Regions from separate parts of the Paenibacillus sp. F411 genome, predicted to be linked through region 3. Evidence: a T-box and tRNA genes for the amino acid it is inferred to sense, from the RefSeq annotation. Region 3 holds a T-box; the other regions hold tRNA genes.
The links. A T-box is a leader RNA that pairs with one kind of tRNA and senses whether it is charged. The one in region 3 lies ahead of leuS (leucine--tRNA ligase), so its partner is inferred to be a tRNA-Leu.
Positions count from the first base shown of each region.

Region 1 (7,212 bases), on a different contig from region 3:
CAACACCGCGTATCTTCAGCAGAGAACGATCGTGGTGTGGAGCAAGGAAGCAAAGCTGCAGAATGAGCAGGATAAATATATGGATATTCACCGTATGATTACAGCAGGTGTGAACGGAATGATCACGAGCTCACCGAGCGAAGCCTATCGGGCCTTGGGGGTGTACTTCTATCACACCACCTTGATTCGTAAGCCGTATATGATCGGGCACAGAGGGATGCCATCGGTTGCTCCGGAGAATACCATCATCAGCAATGAGCTGGCGATCGAGGCTGGAGCGGATTATATTGAGAATGATATTTTTCTTTCCAAAGATGGGCATTTGGTTATTATCCACGATAGTGCTGTACATGTAACCACTCATGGAACTGGCCGGGTGGAGGATATGACTTTGGAAGAGCTGCGGAGCTTAAAGGTTCGGCAGGTGCCGGGGGCGGAGTATCCGGAAGCACGGATCGCAACACTGGAGGAGCAGATTGATTTGGCCCGGGAACGGGGTGTCATGATCTATGCAGAGATCAAGACTCATAATCCTGCAGCAGTAGATGCTTTTGTGAAGCTTGTAAAAGAGAAGGATGCAGAAGACTTGTTTAATGTCATGTCCTTCGATACGAATCAGCTGGATCGGCTCGCTGCCCAGCTTCCGGACATGCCTCTTGGCCTGTTGACTGGCGGGTATGCGAGCGAGAGTCGGGTTAATGGCGCTATGCGTGAGACTCTGAAGGTGATGCAGCGTTACAACAGCACCTTGAATACCAGCTACGGCGGATTAGGCCCTAAATTTATGGATGCTGCTCATCAGCGTGGTCTGATCATTTCACCGTGGACGTTTAACAATTATGATCATTTCATCAATATTTTTCTGCTGGGTGTGTTTGGAATTACTACAGATTATGCATACTGGGCGAAAGATTGGGTCATTTCAATAGAGCCTGAAAATCAGGAAGTCATCATGAAGTCCGGCGAGAGCTCGGAACTCTCCGCATGGGCAGAAAGCTATAGTCGCGAACGAAAACAGGTAAACCCAAGTATTGTACTTCTTGATGACAGTGGTATTGTAAGCCTGGACCAGGACAACGGCAGCAAGATCAAGGCTGGGAAACCGGGTACCACTTACGTGCTGCTTCGATATACGGGAACGATTGATGAAGAGAAGACGTACGATATTTACACGGAGCCGGTGAAGGTCAAGGTTGTCGGAGGCGATCACGGTGATGGCAGCGGCACCGGCAGTGGTGGTGACGGCAGTGATGATGGAGACGGCAGTGATGATGGAGATGGCAGCAGTAATGAAAATGGCGGCAGCGGAGATGATCATGGAAGCACGGGCCCGATTGTGGACCAGAACAACAACGGAAATCCCGGTAACGATGACAGCTCCAGTGATCCTGGCAGTAACGATGGTCCAGATTCGCCAGTGAGTGAAAATCCTTCAACCGGACAAGGAAGAGCCTATGTAGACATAAATGACCACTGGGCTTTTGAAGCGATCATGCATCTATCCGCTAAGGGAATTATGGAGGGCTACGATAACGGCTCCTTCAAACCGGATCAGGAGATGACCAGAGCGGAGTTCGTAACTGTTGTTTCGCGGACACTCGGATTATCTGGAGCCCCAGCAGGTTCTGTTTATACTGATGTTGCAGAGAGTGCGTGGTATTCAGAACATGTTAACGGCATGGTTCATGCGGGAATCATACAAGGCTATGCCGATGGAACCTTCCGGCCGGATCGCCAAATGACAAGAGAAGAGGTATGGGTAATCCTGTACCGTGCTTTCCAGAATAAACTGACACAGCAAGATCTGACACAGCAAGAACTTAACGCATTGAGCTACTCGGACCTAAACGAGATCTCGGCTTGGGCTCAAAAAGCAATTTCCGCCTTGACGATGATCGGCATAGTTAACGGTTACCCGGACGGTACGCTGAAGCCAAAGGGAACCATTACCCGCGCTGAGGCTGCAGCGCTGCTTGTAAAACTGGTGGACAAGTAACAAGCAATTTACGGCAGAGATAAGCTCTATTGGTTTAGAAAGTGAAGCTGTTCGGAAGGATGATGCCGGAGTCTTCCGTTTGTAGAGGAAGACTCCGGTTAACTTTTTTGGCTTTAAATACCGAGTAAACGCAGATTGCCGTCGATTCAAAAAAAGTGCTTGCCACATAGATATATATTTGATATACTCAATCTTGTCGTCACGGCGAGCAGCTATTAATAAGGCCCGTTGGTCAAGGGGTTAAGACACCTCCCTTTCACGGAGGTAACAGGGGTTCGAATCCCCTACGGGTCACCATTTTATCTAACATATGAATGATGGCGCAGCTGGTCCATTTTCTTCGAGAGCCATTAGCTCAGTTGGTAGAGCACCTGACTTTTAATCAGGGTGTCGAAGGTTCGAGTCCTTCATGGCTCACCATTTTATTCATAGGTAATCCTTATATTGTGCGGTAGTGGTGGAATGGCAGACACGCTATCTTGAGGGGGTAGTGGGTGTATACCCGTGGAGGTTCGAGTCCTCTCTACCGCATAAACAAAAGGCTTCTGCAGCGATGCAGAGCCTTTTTCTATCTAAACAAACAGCCCGGCAGCCTCATCACCCGGGCTGTTTGTCATATGATGATTCATTTACTCTTCTTCCGCGGAAGAGGCATGGTCCAGGATCGAAGAATATCTGGGGTATAAACGGCGGATACAGGCGGGACAAATATCATGTGTAAAATGCACCGGCAGCTTGCTCTCCAGGTAGCTCTCCACAGGATCCCAGTGTCCCGCAGAGCGGACATGCTTACAGACGGCGCAGATGGGAATATGATCCGGGAGCACACAGACATGGCCTAATGCATGCCTAAGTTCGGTTTCTCGGTTCTTAAACTCTGTGATGTCTGTAAATGAAAGAATCGCACCGTGTGAGGTGGATTGGGGGCCTCGGGTCAGAGCGTGAATCTCGAACAAGTACCAGGCGATACTTTGCTGAAGCTGGATCTGATGCTCCATGCGGAAGCTGTGCTCATCGCCCCGAAGGATACTATGGATGGCAGGTAAGTATATGTCATGGCAGAAAGTGCTGAAGAAAGGCCTGCCGAACAGCTCCGGTCTCAACTCAAAAACAGAAAGTCCTTGAAGCTGAACGTCGGGCAGGAGTCCCCAATGTGAAATGATGGAGAGCAGACGATCATTGATCTTGTCGATGGTGCCGTCTTCGCGGAGGATTACCATTCCAGACATCACATGATGTACAGCATGGCCCCAGGATAATATATCACTCAACCTCATCGTGCCTCCAATTCAAATCTGGGTGCAGTAACAGTGCGATGACAAATGTGGTATAATTTAGACGTAATGCACCTATTATACACTTATCTAAGTATGGTGTCAATAATGCATGACGTACATAAGTGATTTTTTTTAGGGATCAGGAAGGCGGTTCTTTCAATGCACTCGATATATCAACGAATTGAACAGCTTATCGAAAGCCGGGGGATGACAAAAAAAGCATTTTGTGAAGCGCTGGGAATTAGTACCGGGAACTTCGGGGATTGGAAGAGGGGTAAGACGACGCCGAGCACGAATAAGCTGATTGAAATTTCAGCTTTTTTCTCTGTCAGCCTGGATTGGCTCATTGTGGGCCGCGGAACACCGGAAGGGATTATGGAAGAGCGCGAAGGTTATGAATGGGATCAAGCAGCCAAGGAGAAGCATCTGGATGGCCTGTCTGAGGAGGAGAAGAATTTCATTCAGGAATATATAGCGTTTACGGAGTACCGGAAGAAGAGGAACAAGAAGCTTTAAATTCATTTTCGGTTTCAACAACCGCAGTTTAAGGAGCAGCCGTGCTTGAGGGCTGTTCTTTTTATTTGATGCTGAGGCAGTGGCTTCAAGTGCATAGGTACAGGCGCAGATCATGCTTTACTTCCACAAGCAAGCAAGGTATAATAGGAATGTTCTCCTCAAGAGGAAGCTTATTATGCGGTAGTGGTGGAATGGCAGACACGCTATCTTGAGGGGGTAGTGGGTGTATACCCGTGGAGGTTCGAGTCCTCTCTACCGCATCGCAATGTGAAGCAGCCTTTCGTTGAATACTCAGCGAAAGGCTGCTTTTTTGCATACTCCATCCGGGGGTTGGAAATGCTATTTGACGGTCATCCACCCGATTTTACGTTTCAATTACAGTGAGACGTTTATAAAACAAATGTGGATAATAGTTTTTTCTAACCGAAGGAGATGATTTTGTGATGCAGGCAATGTATACAGCAGATGTGAAGGTTAAAGGCGGAAGAAACGGATCCCTGGAGTCCTCCGATGGTGCGTTAAAGCATAATCTTTCCATGCCGAAGGAGCTTGGCGGACCCGGCGGAGACGGTACGAATCCAGAGCAGCTGTTTGCGGCGGGATATGGTGCCTGCTACGAGAGTGCCTTGGCGAATGTTGCCCGAAAGGAAGGCGTCAAGCTGGATAATGTGACCGTACACTCCCAGGTTATGATTGGCAAGGATGACAGCGACGGCGGCTTCAAGCTGGCGGTGAAGCTCAATGTAGACATGCCGGGGATTGATCGTGCTCAAGCCGAGGATTTGGCCAAAAAAGCGCATGATTTCTGTCCTTATTCCAAGGCTACCCGCGGAAATATTGATGTAGAATTAAATGTAGTGTAATCAAGGAACGGGTCTGCGGCATAGCAGCAGCTCATATATGAAGGCGGGCTCATTGGGAGCCCGTCTTTTTGACGTGAAGACCTGAATTTGTGAAGAAAATGAACCGAAATGAAGCGCATGCCGTAAAGAAGGATATGTTGAATCGGGAAGGGAGACGGGAAGTTTATGAAAATTGAGGATATGATTGCGGAACGTTTTGTTTGCACGAAATGTAAGGGGACCGAGTGCAAGACGAAAGAGGTATCCATGTCCGGAGCCGGCCTCAGTAAGATGTTTGATATTCAGCATAATCACTTTTTGTTCGTATCCTGTATGGACTGTGGATATGTAGAAGTGTTCAATCCGGATATTCTGGAGGGGAAAAAGCGGGGACAGCTGGGCTCCATCTTTGACGTCTTCTTTGGTTGACATTGCCCCTGAAATTCTTTAATATGTCTAAGTACCGGAAAGTACAATGTACTAATGAACGAGAAATTTAAGATAAATGGGTGATGCACATGCCATACAGACCGCAGATTACCAATGTAACTAAAGCCGGAAACAATGAGAAGGACGGGCTTTATGAGTTCATCATCAATCTGGCAGACGGAACCGATTGCCGCGTGTTTTACAACCGTTATCCAGAATGGAAATTGACGAATGTCAGCCGTCTGGGCAAGACGCCTTGTCCCGTATGCCGCAAGGATTTCATTTGCAGATGCATGGAGAAGTTTTCTTCGGATTTTGATGAGCAGATGAAAGAGGGAGAATGGCTGAGCAAGGCAGCTGCCGAATAATTGAATGAGGCACAACGACAGCGTGGACTTTGGTATGAGTTCCACGCTATTTTTGTACATTTTATCTGGAGGAATGAGGATGACGGATCACGTTATTGTACTGATCGATGGTGTATGCCATTTATGCCAAGGCCTTACGCGCTTTATCATCAAACGGGATCCTGAAGGGCGCTTTCGCTTTGCCTCCCAGCAGTCGGACATTGGGCAGGAGCTCCTTCTTGCGGGGGGGCTGTCTCCAGAGCTGAATAATACCGTAATTGTCATTGAAGGAGGAACCTATTATACGAAGTCCGCTGCTGCGTTGCGGATTGCAAAGCGGCTGCCGCTGCCATGGCCGCTTTTTTACGTCTTCGTGATGGTACCCCCTTTTATCAGGAATCCTGTTTACCAATGGGTCGCTAATAACCGGTATCGTTGGTTCGGAAAGTCTGAAGAGTGTATGATTCCGACTCCGGAGATCCGCCGTCGCTTTCTGTAATGCTAGCTCTTCGGCGCCCGAAATCCGGCAGCCTCAGCTTCCTGCTCACTGCAGAACCACGCCTCCGGATCGGTAGCGTCATAATATCTGGATTCCGGCGTGTGGTAGATTTTATCTCCTTTGGAGTTGATATTGCCTTTAATGCTGCAGCCATTGGCCGGAGTCTTGTCTTCCGCTGGTGTGGCTTTGGATGCTGGCTCTTCAGCTTCAGCTGCTGCAGTATCATCAAAATGCTCGGGATAAAAGCCGTCCTCCTGTGCATAATTTTCTACACTCCAGATGCCTTGCGCCTCATTGCGGCTGTCCTGCTGAAGTCCGTTGAATTTATCGACATATCGCACATTGGGTGGATAAATGTAGGCGACCCGCGCGAGACCTTCCTGTAGAAGGGCTTCCTGGACCATCACCCCATCGGCATAGACATAGGCGAGCAGGCGTCCATATTTATCGCGGTTGGGCCCAATATCAAATTCCAGCTCCAGAAGGTCTGCTTCTTCTACCATACGGGCAGTAAAGTCCTTGGCTTCCGGGCCGTACGGCTGTACGCCGAGCTGAGGGTGACTGGTTTCGGGTGTATCAATCAGAAGAAAACGAACATTCTCCTCTTGTCCCTGCCACTCTACCCGGATGGTATCTCCATCCACGGCTCTAACTAGCTGAACCGGTGCTTTAGCGATATCCAGTTGGTCGGTTTCATATCCTTTGCCGGAGACGGGAGGTGCAGAGTTCTTGTCAGCCCCGGAGGATGAAGCAGGTGCTTGCCCGGAAGCCGGGACTTGGGGGCGTTCTGCGTGGTCACTACCGCAGCCGGTCAGCAGCAAGGCTGCAAGCAGCGCAGGGATCAGTTTCAATCTCATGATGATTCTCCTCTTTAAGTAGTTGTAATAGGTGTAAGATAGGGAGCGCGTTATGTAGTTCAACTGTATATAAACCGACATCGACTCGGAACACTTGTTCCATTGTATTATGATAGGTTTGCCGAGGTTTGGCAAGGGTGCCTATAGCAGCAGATAGGGTGGGAATGATCCAAAATTTCGGTTGCAGACCCCGGGAGTATATGCTATCCTATGTAAAAATATAACAAGACGACGGAAGCACCGTTCTATGACTGCAGATGCTGCAGTATAGAAGGGTGCTTTTTTGCGTTGTCTTGGGAAAAGGAGAATGGAGATATGGATCCGGTGAGGCTGGTACTGGCAGTACAGGACCCTCCATATGCAGAAGCCGTCCTGAATTATGTGCAATCCAGCGATGATGCCACTCGTTTACAGATTGCGGCATTTACTCGCGTGGATGCCCTGCAGCA
Region 1 is NZ_JAGFIP010000005.1:26,740-33,951, reverse strand. It holds gene JJQ72_RS07035 (S-layer homology domain-containing protein) at 1-1,996, shown strand, start outside; tRNA gene JJQ72_RS07030 (tRNA-Glu) at 2,219-2,293, shown strand; tRNA gene JJQ72_RS07025 (tRNA-Lys) at 2,341-2,416, shown strand; tRNA gene JJQ72_RS07020 (tRNA-Leu) at 2,445-2,527, shown strand; gene JJQ72_RS07015 (hypothetical protein) at 2,626-3,267, opposite strand; gene JJQ72_RS07010 (helix-turn-helix domain-containing protein) at 3,433-3,789, shown strand; tRNA gene JJQ72_RS07005 (tRNA-Leu) at 3,967-4,049, shown strand; gene JJQ72_RS07000 (organic hydroperoxide resistance protein) at 4,233-4,652, shown strand; gene JJQ72_RS06995 (zinc ribbon domain-containing protein) at 4,818-5,060, shown strand; gene JJQ72_RS06990 (hypothetical protein) at 5,150-5,428, shown strand; gene JJQ72_RS06985 (thiol-disulfide oxidoreductase DCC family protein) at 5,508-5,906, shown strand; gene JJQ72_RS06980 (thermonuclease family protein) at 5,909-6,763, opposite strand; gene JJQ72_RS06975 (P-loop NTPase family protein) at 7,079-7,212, shown strand, end outside.
Region 1: it encodes a tRNA-Leu, which carries the amino acid that the T-box ahead of leuS (leucine--tRNA ligase) is inferred to sense. The anticodon was not compared.

Region 2 (7,212 bases), on a different contig from region 3:
AATATGTGTGGTGACGACGTTTGTGCCCAGCTCCACAGCCAGATCCAGAATCTGCTTCGATTTCTCGATCTTCTCCGGATTGGCTGCAGCATCCTGAAAGCCATGCCCGGCGAGATCGCCGCAGAGTGCAGAAATTTCAAGGCCAAGCCCGTCAATGTATTCGCGCAGCTCGCGGCGTTTCGCAGGACTCAGGTTGGCAGGATCCATCTCGCCCGAAACGGCATAGATCTGTACACCGTCAGCGCCAGCCTGCTTGGCCTTAACAAGTCCCTCGCGCACCCCGACTCCAAAGCTGTCTACAATGACTCCGATTTTATTATTTAGCAGCATCCAAGTCACACTCCTTATCTTATAAAGTGGTTAAACATCATATTAAAAATGAATTTCACGGCCCTCGGCAGCCGATTGATACACGGCATTCAGGATCTTGATCATTTCCACGCCGTCCTCTACCGGACTATTGGTTTGAATCAGGCCGAGACAGCTATCGACAAAATGGGAAATTTCCTGGTCAAATGCTCCTTGAAATTCGAAGCCCGGATGTGTAAGCTGCGGCTCTACATTAATAATCGTATTGTGACGCTCCGTTACAATAGAGAGCTTCGGCTCAATCTCGGCGCCGCCCTTGTCTCCATAAATATTGATCTGCGCAGAGTTATCCCGCGCGTGCAGGGTAAAGCTGACATCGACCAGCAAAGAGGCCCCGTTCTCAAAACGGATAAGGGCATTCGCCATATCCTCTACGTTGTTTAAGGCGGCGTCATAATCAGCGGCTTTGTAAAAATCCAGGTTCTGAATATGAGCTCGGTTGCCAAGGCGGTTATACGTGTTGCCGCTGACCGATTTCACCTTTGGCTTGCCCATCAAATACCAGCACAGGTCGATACAGTGAACGCCGATATCAATCAAAGGCCCTCCGCCGGAGCGCTCCTGATCGGCGAACCAGCCGCCGGGGTTGCCGAGGCGGCGAATCAGGCTCGCTTTGGCAAAATAAATTTCTCCAAGCTCGTCTTCATCAATAAACTTCTTCAGGACATGAATGCTGGAGGCATGGCGGCGAACATAGCCGACCTGCAGCGTTTTGCCGGATTCTCGTACCGCCTCCTGCACCTGCAGCGCTTCCTCGACCGTCTTGCACAGCGGCTTCTCACACAGCACATGCTTGCCCGCTTGAAGGGCGGCAATACTAATCTCTGCATGTGAATTGTTCCAGGTACAAATACTGACGGCATCTACCTCGGAATTTGCGAGCAGTTCCTTATAATGACTATACACGTTCGGGATGTCATATTTCTCTGCCTTTTCACGCGCTCTGGGTTCATTCAGGTCGCATACGGCGGCAAGCCTGACCTTCGGGTTGGCACTGTAAGCCTTTAAATGCGATTCAGAGATGGATCCGCTTCCGATCAAACCGATGTTCAAGGTACTCATAATAACCTAACATCCTTTCCATATTTCATGCTTGCTCTTGGGGCACCCGTATAGAGGGGCGCAATCAAATATGTTATATTTATTCAAGCACCTATAAGTTAGCACGTTTGTATGAGGGGGAGAATGTGCAGGATGACAATAACCATGGATTATATGATCAGTTCATATCCTATTCGTCTGTTTAACCCCAAGCTGGATGCGAGCAAGCAGAAGATCAAGTCTCTGACCCTGGTGAACGCCGGACATCTTCCAAAGAGAAGGCCCCAGCGCCTGAACGCGCAATTCTCGTATTGGGCATTTGTCATGATTACCGGCGGCTCCGGCTTTTATCAGGTCGATGAGGGGGAGCAGCAGGCGATTGAAGCGGGAAGCTGGTTCTGCCTGTACCCGGGCGCAGTATTCAATTACGGGCCTTGGGAGGGCGGAGATTGGGATGAATATTACTTTACGGTAGAAGGCTCCCGCATTACAGAATGGCTGGAGCAGTGGCTGCAGGACCCCGGGAAGGTCAAGGCCACTGTATTTGATGATTCTTTAATGCACCGGATGGAGCTGATCTTCAAGCTGATGGACAGCGGAGCGCCAAGCAATATGGACCGCGCAGTGCTTATGCTGGAAAGCTTTTTGTACGATTTAGCCTGTTATTCCGACGGTGGAGAGGACAGTACCCGGGAAAGCTTTGCGCTCAAGGTTATTCAAGACATCTCGCAATCTCTCCATGTAAGGCAGGAAGCGGCAGAGATGGCGTCAAGGCATCATATTTCAGTATCCACGCTTCGAAGAATAGTACAGGAGTATACGGGCTATCCGCTGAACGAATTTCTGCACCGCCTCCGGATTTCGGAAGCACGCAGCATTTTACTGAATACCGAGCTGACGGTGAAGGAGACTGGGGAAGCGTTAGGATATAAAGATACCTTTTATTTCTCCCGGGTCTTCAAGAAAATGACCGGCGTTTCGCCGCGCAGCTATCGTAACCGGGTAGGGCCGTGAAGGGTCTTTAAAGTTTTTTGAAAAAGTGCTTGCAATCTTGCTGAAGCGAGAGTATACTCTTAATTACGGTGATTGAAACGGAACTGGTTCGGAAAGAACAAGACAACCGAGAATTCACTAGACATCTTCGAGGCTTCGAAGATATATGCTTGCGGTCGTGGCGGAATTGGCAGACGCGCACGGTTCAGGTCCGTGTGGGCTAACCCCCGTGGAGGTTCGAGTCCTCTCGACCGCATCCTATGAATAAGAGCTGATCCCTTGGGGATCAGCTCTTTTCTTAATATTCAGGGTTAGAGTGGGTGCGGTGCGTGCAATCAGGCCGCGGCTAGCGGCCTGATTGCATAATCCACAGTTTATGTTGTTACTGCACCGTCGAAAATGTGATATTTAATGACCTCTTGACCCCGAATCGTCTTGAAAATGCCGTTATTGAAGTCCGTGTACACGCTCTGATAAAAGGTTCCTTCAATCGCATCCGCTGCACTCGTCTCAAATTGCAGCACATAGCTATCGCCATCCCGAACGAGATATGCCTTTGTGCCCGGCTCATAATCATCCTCATGCTGCTGCTCCACCTGTCGCTTGACCGAGACAACATGAATATCCACCAGCTCAATGCTGCGGAGAATCTCGTTCATGATCGAGTCCTCGGTTAACTCCTCCCATTTCGTACGGACAGACTGACCCAGGACAATCTGGGTAATCTTTCTTTCTCTCGCCGTCTCAATGATCACCTCTGCGGCATCCCGCGAGGGACGCTTTGAAATCAGAAACTCCGCTTGCAGCTGCTGTGCGAGCGATGTCCACAAGGCCATGTTCCGATCTCTTTCTTCGTGATACGTATCTTCATCCTGGACGCCTACCGTCAAGATTGTCAGTGGCGCCTGAAAGGCCTGCGCGAGCTTGGCTCCGCGGCGGATCAGACGCTCTGAGCTCGGCCCGTAGCTGACACAGACCAGAATACTTTCACTGGCAAATGTATCTTCGGCCGGGCTTTGATTCGTATTCAATCCTGCTCCACCTCCTGTTTTGTGCATTATGTACACATTGTAACAAAAAAGAAGCCGCAGGGAGAAATTCACCTGCGGCGTTCTGCAGTTCACGGAGAGGTCTTGCTGCCAGCACGCCAGCGTATTGCCGTCACCAGGCCGCTCAGCATGCCAAGCAAGCCTCCCAAAATTACACTCCATATCAGATCATAGGAATGCCAGCCCATTAGAAAGCCGATCCCGCTTCCAAGCGTCGTGCCTCCCAGTAGTCCCAGCGCCGTGCCGATATCCTTATCCATCTTATCCCTCCGTTTATCCAAGGCTATGGAGATGGTATTCCCTGCAAGAACAGGGACCATTCTAAAGATCCAGGATCTTAAAGAATGGTCCCTATTTTTGCCGTTACGGCTGAGCTTTGGTTCGAAGATCTCCTTGAAGTGCGCAGTCGGCAAACAGTACCGAGCGCGGGATGCGAAAAAAGGCTTCTGCTTTCTCTTGAAACGCTGGAGAAGGCAGGGTTCCCTGATGCAGCCATTTACGGAATGTGCCGGGATGTACGCCGATCCAGCGGCTGACATCACTGACCGAGAGGTCATGCACCATGCACAGGCCAGTCAAAATCCGATTGCTGACGGGTGAACGGGTCAACGTCCGTTTCATGAAGCGCGAAGGCTCCGGCTGACAGATCAAGGGTGACTTTTCCAGTAATTCTTCGCGAAACAAAATATGACGGGGATAACCGAGATAGCTGCAAGCCTTCTCCAGATTGGTTTTGCCGGGCACACGCCCCTCATAGACCCAGGCACTGACGCTGCGTGAAGAAACGCCGAGCTCCTCTGCCAGCTGGGAGAGCTTGATATCATTGGCCATCAGGATGGCAAGCAGGACACGGTTACGGATCTGACACCGGGTAGGTCTGCGGAATCGCTTTACGCGCACGCCTTTACCCAGGTATTTACGGTTGATCAGGGACCACGCCTCGATGGAGTGTTTTTCTTGCTGTGGTTGTGTAGGCATAATTCCTCCGACTTTTTTTACCACAATACTACATTATTCGACAACCAACTTTCAATAGGCTGTTTCTATCATTTGTTTCCAGCTTGCTGTGAAGTTATACTGTATGCTCTTTAAAAAGGCGGTGCAGTGTACGGTTTACACCTGTAAAACGTGTCTAAACGGCACAAGCCGTTCATTTCTTTTTTGAGCCGGGCAGGGTATGATAGAACAGAAAGAGTACCTATCATCCTGTGACGGAGGAATGACTTTTGATTAAACACATCGTATTTTTCAAGCTGAAAGAACCGACTGCAGAGAACATTGAGCGCACAGTCCAGGTGCTCAAAAATATGGACGGACAAATTCCCCAGCTCCGCTCGCTGGAGGCAGGGGCAGACGTTGTGCGCTCGGAGCGCTCTTACGACCTGGCCTTGATCGTGGAAGTGGATTCCCTGGAGGAGCTTCAGGCGTATCAGGTGCACCCCGCTCATCAGGAAGTGATTCAATATATTAACGAAGTGAAGGATCATACCCTCGCTGTCGATTTCGAAGTTTAGGCGGTGATGGCTTGTATTACGTAAACCAGGATCAAATTGAACGTCGTCTGAATGCGATACCTCATATTGCAGAAGGTATGAGGGAGGCTGCTGCTGCCTGGAAGCCGACAGTGGCCTGCGGGTTTATTCAGGAGCGTGCGCTCCATTTGGCGATCGAGGTCGTTACCGATGTCGGCAGCTATCTGATTGACGGCTTTATTATGCGCGATGCCAGCAGCTATGAGGACATTATGGATATCATCCACGAAGAGAAGGTCATGTCCAAGCCCGTCTATGATGCCTTCATCGAGCTTGTCCGGCTGCGCCGGCCGCTGGTTCAGGAGTATTATGACTGGGACCGCTTTGCGCTGCACCCATTGACAGAGAGTCTGCCTGGCCTGCTGGAGACCTTTGCATCTGAAGTCAGGGGATATTTAGAGCGGGAGCTGTAGCGTCCACAGGAAGCGTCATAGAGCCTTTTACACGATGAATCGTGTGGAGGGCTTTTTTTTCGTGCAAACAGTGTCAGGCCAGGCCCTGGCTGCTTATAATGCAGCATGCGACTAGGCATTCGCCCGGTCAGCCGGAAGGAAGGGGAGAGGCAGGTATGCAGGAGTGGGGCATTGTGGCCGCGGCAGCAGGGATCTGGATCATTGCCGCAGCGGCGATTACCATAGGGTTTCTGATCCGGAACATGCTGCTTCGAGCGGAAGCTGTGCTAAGAACCATGGAAGAGCAGTACGCAGCGCTATCAGAGCAGACGTCACAGGTTATGGAACAGGCATCTCGTTCGCTGGGGCACGTAGAGCGGCAGCTGGCTGCAGCAGAATCCATGGTTGTCCAGGTGAAAGGTGCGGTCCATTCCGCTTCAGAAGCGGTAATTGGTGTGTCCAGAGTCAGCCAGAAGGCTGCCCAGTCTGCCGCTCAGCACTTGGAGCAGGCTCGACTGGACAATGAGAAGCAGCTCGGAGAGCTGTTTCGCTGGCTGGACATCGGGGTTTCGTTCTGGCATGCATGGCATCGACGGTCTCCCCGGACCGGCGGCGGGCAGGCTGAGTAAAGATCAAAGGAGAGATGCACAATGAACGAAAAAAGCAAAGGTTTGCTGTGGGGAGCACTTATCGGAAGCATTGCCGGGTCTGTAACGGCCCTGCTGCTGACACCGAAATCTGGCCGGGAGCTTAGAGAGAGCCTTGCCGACGGCGCGCGCCTTGCTGGAGATAAAGTGCAGGAAACCGCTGAAAAGCTGGGCGAACAGGGCATTTCCTGGATTGGCGTGATGACAGACCGGGCTCAGGGGATGATCTCCGAGCTGCAGGACTGGAGCCAGAAGCAGCAATCCTGGCTGGCTGACGGTGCAGAAGCCCGGATTTCCTCTTTTCGGGAACAGGAAGAGGATGAAGAGCTTCAAGGAGAACAGCAGCACCGTTAAACCATGGTCGTAGCGTCTTATAGCATAAACGCCCTGCTTGGGCTTGGCTTGAAGCCAAAACCGAGCAGGGCGTTTGTTGTCTTGTTCTAATAAGGCCTTTCCTGATAACGGAACATCGGAGATTTCAGCTCATTCTTATAAGCAGCGTGGAAGATGTGAGTGGATGCAGGAGACATGGGAGGGATCAGCCAGGTCCAATCTCCGGTCACGGATCTTCCCGCATCCTGCTCCCGTTCCTCGAAGCGCCGGAACTGTGAAGCGGCAGTGTGATGATCTACAATGCTGACACCGCTACGCTTGAACGAGTACAACACGGCTGTATTGAGCTCCAGCAGCGCCCGGTCGATCCACAGGGAGCTGTCTCTGGACGTATCCAGACCCAGATGGGCGGCGACGGCGGGCAGCTTATTGTACCGGAATGTGTCGGCCAGGTTTCTTGACCCGATCTCGGTGCCCATGTACCAGCCGTTAAAAGGTGCTGACGGATAGCGAATGCCGCCAATCTCTAAGCTCATATCGGAGATGATAGGCACAGCATACCATTTCAGTCCCAGGCGCTGAAAGTCCGGCACCTCGGGATGGTCAAGCTCCACCTCCAGCACAGCATCAGGAGGGAGAGGAAACCATTCCGGGACGGCATTCCCCTTCTGAATAACCAGAGGAAGGACATCGTAGTCACTTCCCTGTCCTCTCCACCCCAGTGCGCGGCACTGGGACGTGAAGTCCAGGGAGGCCGGGTCACCGGCCATCCTGCCGTCTTGCTCGTAGCCGGCATACCGGATCAGTTGATGGTTCCAGATGCGGAGGCTTTCATCTCCGTCCGTTTCGGGAGCAA
Region 2 is NZ_JAGFIP010000001.1:206,281-213,492, forward strand. It holds gene JJQ72_RS00850 (sugar phosphate isomerase/epimerase family protein) at 1-330, opposite strand, end outside; gene JJQ72_RS00855 (Gfo/Idh/MocA family protein) at 373-1,431, opposite strand; gene JJQ72_RS00860 (AraC family transcriptional regulator) at 1,564-2,424, shown strand; tRNA gene JJQ72_RS00865 (tRNA-Leu) at 2,576-2,659, shown strand; gene JJQ72_RS00870 (universal stress protein) at 2,778-3,434, opposite strand; gene JJQ72_RS00875 (hypothetical protein) at 3,524-3,712, opposite strand; gene JJQ72_RS00880 (helix-turn-helix domain-containing protein) at 3,816-4,430, opposite strand; gene JJQ72_RS00885 (Dabb family protein) at 4,679-4,966, shown strand; gene JJQ72_RS00890 (DUF86 domain-containing protein) at 4,978-5,397, shown strand; gene JJQ72_RS00895 (DUF948 domain-containing protein) at 5,553-6,005, shown strand; gene JJQ72_RS00900 (YtxH domain-containing protein) at 6,027-6,377, shown strand; gene JJQ72_RS00905 (nitric oxide synthase oxygenase) at 6,464-7,212, opposite strand, start outside.
Region 2: it encodes a tRNA-Leu, which carries the amino acid that the T-box ahead of leuS (leucine--tRNA ligase) is inferred to sense. The anticodon was not compared.

Region 3 (7,212 bases):
GGTATGGGATACAGCCATGCCCAGTCCCTGGCACAAGGAAAGATCAAAGGAGCTTGCCTGGCAGCGATCTGTGATCTTCAGCCGGCTAAGCAAGAGATGGCGCGGGCAGAGCTGCCGCCAGAGGTTACGATCTGGAGTGATGCCGAGGCTATGATGTCCTCCGGCGAAGTGGATGCCGTGGTCATTGCGACCCCGCATTACGGTCATCCGCAGGAAGCGATGACAGCGTTCAAGCATGGCCTGCATGTGCTGATTGAAAAGCCGGCCGGTGTGTATACGAAGCAGGTGCGGGAAATGAATGAAGCGGCGGCCAAGAGCGGGAAAGTATTCTCCATTATGTACAATCAGCGCTGTAATCCACTGTATCAAAAGCTGCGGGAGATGATTCAATCCGGCGAGCTTGGAGAGGTTCGGCGCATCAATTATATTGTTACCTCATGGTATCGCTCTCAAAGCTATTATGATTCCGGAGGCTGGCGCGCAACCTGGGCAGGGGAAGGCGGCGGTGTGCTGGTGAACCAGTCTCCGCATCAGCTGGACCTGTGGCAATGGGTTACGGGGATGATGCCTGTACGAGTCCGGGCTTTTTGCTCATTCGGTAAATACCGCAACATCGAGGTGGAGGATGATGTGACGGCATACGCTGAATATGAGAATGGTGCCACAGCGGTGTTCATCACAACGACGGGGGAAGCGCCGGGAACGAACCGGCTGGAGGTGACCGGAACGCGCGGCAAAATCGTCATTGAGGATGAGAAGCTGAGTTTCTGGAGGCTGCGGGTTAGTGAGCCGGAGTTTAACCGGGATTTTAAAGGCAAATTCGGTCAGCCGGAAAGCTGGAAGTGTGAGGTGCCGATTACGGGCAGCAACGCTCAGCATGAAGGGATTTTGCAAAATTTCAGCGACGCTATTAACAGCAATGCACCATTAATTGCACCGGGAGAAGAAGGAATTAAGGGCTTGACGCTCTCGAATGCGATGCATTTGTCTACCTGGCTGGATGATTGGGTGGAGCTGCCGCTGGACGAGGAGCTTTATTTAGAGAAGCTGCAGGAGCGTATTCAGCACTCCACCTACGAGAAGACGGTGCGGGACACCGGACCAGAGGTAGATATGTCCAACTCTTTCATCTAGTTCAGAAGCTTTAGATCCTGATGATGGATAGAGCAAATAAAGGAGGATGAAGTATGGATCGGAGCAATGGGATGAACTATGCCCCTTCGGGCAAGCCCAAGCCGGTGGTAAAGCCGGGTGAATTCGTATTTGGAGCTATGTCGCTGGATCACGGGCATATTTATGGGATGTGTAACGGTCTTGTCGAGGCCGGCGCTGTACTGAAATGGGTGTATGATCCCGATCCTGCCAAGGTAGAGGCCTTTTGCAAGGCGTATCCTCAGGTGTCGGTGGCGTCCTCTGCGATGGAAATCCTGCAGGACAAGGAGGTGCAGCTGGTTGCAGCGGCAGCGATTCCATCCCTTCGCTGTGAGCTTGGCCTGCAGGTGATGTCCCACGGAAAGGACTACTTTACGGACAAAACGCCGTTCACCTCCCTGGAGCAGGTGGAAGCGGCAAGAATCAAGGCGGCGGAGACCGGACGAAAATATATGGTCTACTACAGTGAGCGGCTGCATGTAGAAAGTGCAATTCATGCAGGCCATCTCATTCAGGACGGCGCCATCGGGCGGGTCATTCAAGTCATGGGGACAGGACCGCACCGGCTGGATGCAGGAAACCGTCCGGACTGGTTTTTCAAGCGGGCACAGTATGGCGGCATTTTATGCGATATTGGCTCCCATCAGATCGAGCAGTTTCTGTTCTTTGCCGGCTGCAAGAATGCAGAGGTTGTCAGCAGCAAGGTGGCGAATTATGGACACCCGGAATATCCGGAGCTGGAGGATTTCGGGGATGCAACCCTCATCGGAGACAACGGGGCAACGAACTATTTCCGGGTAGACTGGTTTACGCCGAACGGGCTGGGTACCTGGGGAGATGGCAGAACGATCATTCTCGGGACCGAAGGGTATATTGAGCTGCGTAAATATATTGACATTGCCCGCAGTTCCCAAGGCGATCATCTCTATCTTGTCAATGGAACCGGAGAGCATCATCTGGAGCTGAGTGGCAAGGTCGGGTATCCTTTTTTTGGGGAGCTGATTCTGGATTGCCTGGAGCGCACGGAGAAGGCGATGACGCAGGAGCATGCACTTAAAGCCGGGGAGCTCTGTGTTATCGCCCAGCAGCAGGCGGTTCGTATTCCTTAGCGCTTTCGTTTATAATGTAAGGAATCCATGGTGCGTAAAGGGGCAGAAGCTTTATGAAAGCGGGATTCCAGATTCACGGTGAGCCTGCCCGGCAGGGGCAGCCCTATGAATTTACATACATGAACGATCGTCGCATTCCAAGCGGTATATTCCACTCTCACACTAAATATGAAATGTTTTATTTTCATGAAGGAGCCTGCACGTATCTGATCGGGGACCGGTTCTATGCGCTGAAGCCAGGTGACCTGCTGCTCATGAACGGTCTGACGCTGCATTGTCCTCACCTTGAGCAGGGTGATCAATATGTCCGCAGCATCATTCATTTTGAACCGGACATTCTGGATCAGTGGCTGAGCAAGGAGCTGTCCTCTGCTGCATTGCGGCCGTTTCAGCAGCTCAGTAATTATCGGCTGAGACTTGCAGGGGCAGAGCGGGAGGAATTCGAGGTTCTGCTGAAGGAAATGCAGCGTCTTTCCTGTCTGGAAGGAGCGTGGGCTGCAGACCGGAAGGGACTGCGCCTTGCGGAGCTGCTTCTGTTCGTGGCCGAGCTCTGTACGGAAACGGTGGTGGAGCAGGGTTCTCACTCCGAGAAGGAGCGGCATGTCCAGCATGTGATCACGTTTGTAGAGCAGCATTATGATGAACCGCTTACCTTGGACGAGATCGCCAAGGCGGTTCACCTTTCCAAGCCGTATCTGTCTGCCATCTTTAAAGAGGTGACGGGGACAACGGTACTGAAATATGTGTACAGTCGGCGCATTAACCAGGCCAAGATCCTGCTGTGGCTGCATCCGGACATGACCGTCACGGAGGCGGGACGGGCGGCAGGCTTTAACCATCTGGCCCATTTCAGCCGCATGTTCAAGGAAATGGTAGGCGCCAGCCCGGAAGAGTATCGCAGTAGCCGCATTTCTACATTGACTTAGCAGGGAATATTCGGTTATAATATCGACATTCAATTTAAAAAAAGCAATGCGATGATGAGGACTATCATTTCATCCCTGTCACTCAGAGAGCCGGCGTCAGGTGCAAGCCGGTTGACAGCAGAAGTGAACTCACCTCGGAGTAACGGTGACTATTCGGCGTAAGCTAGCCGATAATTATCGTCGTCTCACCTGCGTTAGAGGTGCAAAGTGAGTCTAAGGCAAAGCATGCCTTACACTAACTAGGGTGGTACCACGGGAAACAACCTCTCGTCCCTAGCGTTATACGCTGGAGACGGGAGGTTTTTTTGGCTACAATCCCTTGATCTCACAGGTTAGTGTGAACGTAGAGAAGGAGCTGGCAAAGATGAGTGACAATCAACAGACGGGCCATGGCTATCAGCCCCAGGCGATCGAGCCGAAATGGCAGGAGTTCTGGGATCAGAACAAGACATTCAAGACGGAAGAGGATGACAGCAAGCCGAAGTTTTATGCGCTGGATATGTTCCCTTATCCTTCCGGCGCCGGGCTTCACGTAGGCCATCCGGAAGGATACACGGCAACAGACATCGTTTCCCGCTTCAAGCGGATGCGCGGCTATAATGTGCTTCATCCCATGGGCTGGGACGCTTTTGGCCTCCCTGCAGAGCAGTATGCGATGGATACAGGCAAGCACCCGCGTGATTTTACAATTGCGAATATTAACAATTTCCGCAGACAGATCAAATCTCTCGGCTTCTCCTACGATTGGGACCGCGAGATTAGCACCACCGATCCGGAATACTATAAATGGACCCAGTGGATCTTTATTCAGCTGTACAAGAGAGGCCTTGCTTATGTAGCCGAGGTACCTGTGAACTGGTGTCCTGCACTCGGCACAGTATTGGCGAACGAAGAGGTCATTGATGGCAAGTCTGAGCGGGGAGGACATCCGGTCATCCGCAAGCCGATGCGGCAGTGGATTCTGAAGATTACGGATTACGCCGAGCGGCTGCTGGAGGATCTGGAGGAACTGGACTGGTCCGAGAGCATTAAGGATATGCAGCGTAACTGGATCGGTAAGTCCACAGGTGCTGAGGTCGTGTTTGATATCGAAGGTCATGACCGGCAGCTGACTGTATTCACCACCCGTCCCGACACCTTGTTTGGAGCCAGCTACTGCGTCGTTGCTCCGGAGCATGAGATGGTGGAGGACATTACAACGGCAGCGCAGAAGGAAGCAGTCCGGCAATATCAGGAGCAGGCGGCTCACAAGAGCGACCTGGAGCGGACAGACCTTGCCAAAGACAAGAGCGGGGTGTTTACAGGCGCTTATGCAGTGAATCCCGCGAACGGGGCGCGCCTGCCGATCTGGATTGCAGATTATGTGCTGGCAGGCTATGGCACCGGTGCCATTATGGCCGTTCCGGGACATGACAGCCGTGACTGGGAATTTGCGAAGAAATTTGGCCTGGATATTATCGAGGTTGTAAAGGGCGGTAACGTGGAGGAAGAAGCTTACACCGGAGCGGGCGAGCATACCAATTCCGAGTTCCTGAATGGGCTCCAGAACGAAGAGGCTATTGAGAAAATGTCCGCCTGGCTGGAGGAGAACGGAAAGGGACGCAAGAAGATTACTTATCGTCTTCGCGACTGGCTGTTCAGCCGTCAGCGGTATTGGGGAGAGCCGATTCCGATTCTTCATCTGGAGGACGGATCAATGAAGACGGTGCCGGAGGACCAGCTGCCCCTGCTGCTGCCGGACGTCGATCAGATCAAGCCGTCAGGCACTGGAGAATCCCCGCTTGCTAACGTAACGGAGTGGGTAGAGACGGTAGACCCGGAGAGCGGCATGAAGGCCCGCCGGGAGACCAATACGATGCCGCAATGGGCAGGCAGCAGCTGGTATTACCTGCGCTACATTGATCCGAACAACGACGATGAAATTTGCTCCAAGGAGAAGCAGAAGGCCTGGCTGCCGGTCGATTTGTACATCGGCGGGGTAGAGCATGCGGTGCTTCACCTGCTGTATGCCCGTTTCTGGCACAAGGTGCTGTATGATCTGGGTGTTGTAGACACGAAGGAGCCTTTCCAGAAGCTGGTCAATCAAGGTATGATTCTTGGCACGAACAACGAGAAGATGAGCAAATCACGCGGCAACGTCATCAACCCTGATGACATTGTCAACGAGTACGGAGCGGACACGCTGCGTGTATATGAGATGTTCATGGGACCCTTGGAGGCTACGAAGCCTTGGAATACGAACGGCGCCGAAGGCATTCATCGTTTCCTCTCCCGTGTCTGGCGCTTGTTTGTCGGAGAGAATGGCGAGCTGAGCACCAAGCTGGTGGACGGTGAAGGGTCGGATGAATTCAAGCGGAGCTGGCACAAGACGGTCAAGAAGGTGACCGAGGACTTTGAGCATCTTCGCTTTAATACCGCGGTCAGCCAGCTGATGATCTTCATCAATGAAGGCTACAAGACGGAAGAGCTGCCCCGTAAAGCGATGGAAGGCTTCGTGAAGCTGCTGTCTCCGCTGGCGCCGCATTTGGCAGAGGAGCTATGGAGCCGTCTGGGATATGCCGGCACGATCACTTACGAGCCATGGCCGGAGTATGATGAGGCCTTTACGGTAGATGCGGAAGTAGAAATTGTAGTGCAAGTGAATGGCAAAATCGTGGATCGTGCCAGAATATCCAAGGATTTGGATCAGGACGCCATGAAAGAACATAGCCTCTCCCTTCCAAATGTCAAGCAGGCGCTGGAAGGAAAGAGTGTACGCAAGGTGATTGCCGTACCGGGCAAGCTGGTCAATATCGTGGCCGGTTAAGCGCGGTGCCGAATACCGTACCCAGCTTCTCCAGCTCTTCCTCATACTTGTCATGCGTCGTGGTGATGAGCTCATGGAAGAGGCCATCCAGCCGCTCCTCGAACAGGGACAGCGCCTGGGCGGTAATGCCTCCCGGGACAGCGATCCGCTTTTGAAGCTGCTCCGGGGTAAAGCCTTCCTCGGTCAGCAGCTTGCCGGTGCCTAGCAGCATCTCACCGGCAAGGCGGTTAAGAGAGGGACGGTCGGCTCCGGTCAGCTCGATGGCGGCGGTAATCCATTTTTCCAGAAAATAACCTAAAAAAGCAGGCCCGCAGCTGGAAAAATCGGATGTAATCCTTGTGTGCGATTCCAGTACCTGGATGGGCCTGCTAATACAAGACAGGAGGCTTTCCAAAAGCAGCCTGTCTTTTTCTTTGATTCTGGAGCCATACATGCACAGTGTGGCACCGCCGCCGGTCTGATTCGTCAGGCTGGGAATGATTTTGGCGATTTTGCAGGGCAGTGCAGACTCCAGATGAGAAATTTGGACCGGACTTGTAATGGAAACGATCATGTGCTCGGAGGCCAGGGCGTCCGCGATGTCATCAATCACCGTCTTGAACTCCCCCGGCTTTACACACAGAAACAGAAGCTGAACCTGCGAGGCGAGGTCACTATTTCGTTCACACAGCCGGATTTCCGGATATTGCAGCAGCAGCTGCTTGGCTCTCTCCGGTGTACGAGTGCTGATGTAGACCTGCTCCGGCTGAAGGGCTCCATAGCGGATGAGGGAGGTAATTAATAGACTGCCCATGCTTCCTGCCCCGATAAAACCGACTTTCAACATATGGATTTCCCTCCTTTCACGTCATTACAGCACAGAAGTGCTGTGTATTACAGATAACGTATGCAGAGCCAGGGTTGGACCATGCCGATAAATTGATGAAGTTCAGAAAGGAATGAAGAAATGAGAAAGAGCCACATGGCTGCAAGTGTCATCCTTACGCTCCTGGGCTGCGGTTTGATTCTGTACGGCGGGGAAGGGGATGCGGTACCGGAAGGCTGGAAGCCGCTGAATGATCAGGTGCAGGAGGTCCTGGAGGCTTCTGCCCCCGCTCCATCCGGCGCTGAGAAGCATGAGGAACCGGCTGCCCTTACACTCAAGCAGGAATCCGCTGGGAACAGCTCCCCGGCAGAGGTGTCAGGCGGGAAGGCGCAGCCGACTGCGGGAAATGTTGAG
Region 3 is NZ_JAGFIP010000003.1:145,370-152,581, reverse strand. It holds gene JJQ72_RS04820 (Gfo/Idh/MocA family protein) at 1-1,134, shown strand, start outside; gene JJQ72_RS04815 (Gfo/Idh/MocA family protein) at 1,188-2,261, shown strand; gene JJQ72_RS04810 (helix-turn-helix transcriptional regulator) at 2,315-3,187, shown strand; T-box leader at 3,230-3,465, shown strand; gene leuS (leucine--tRNA ligase) at 3,552-5,993, shown strand; gene comER (late competence protein ComER) at 5,974-6,816, opposite strand; gene JJQ72_RS04795 (ComEA family DNA-binding protein) at 6,940-7,212, shown strand, end outside.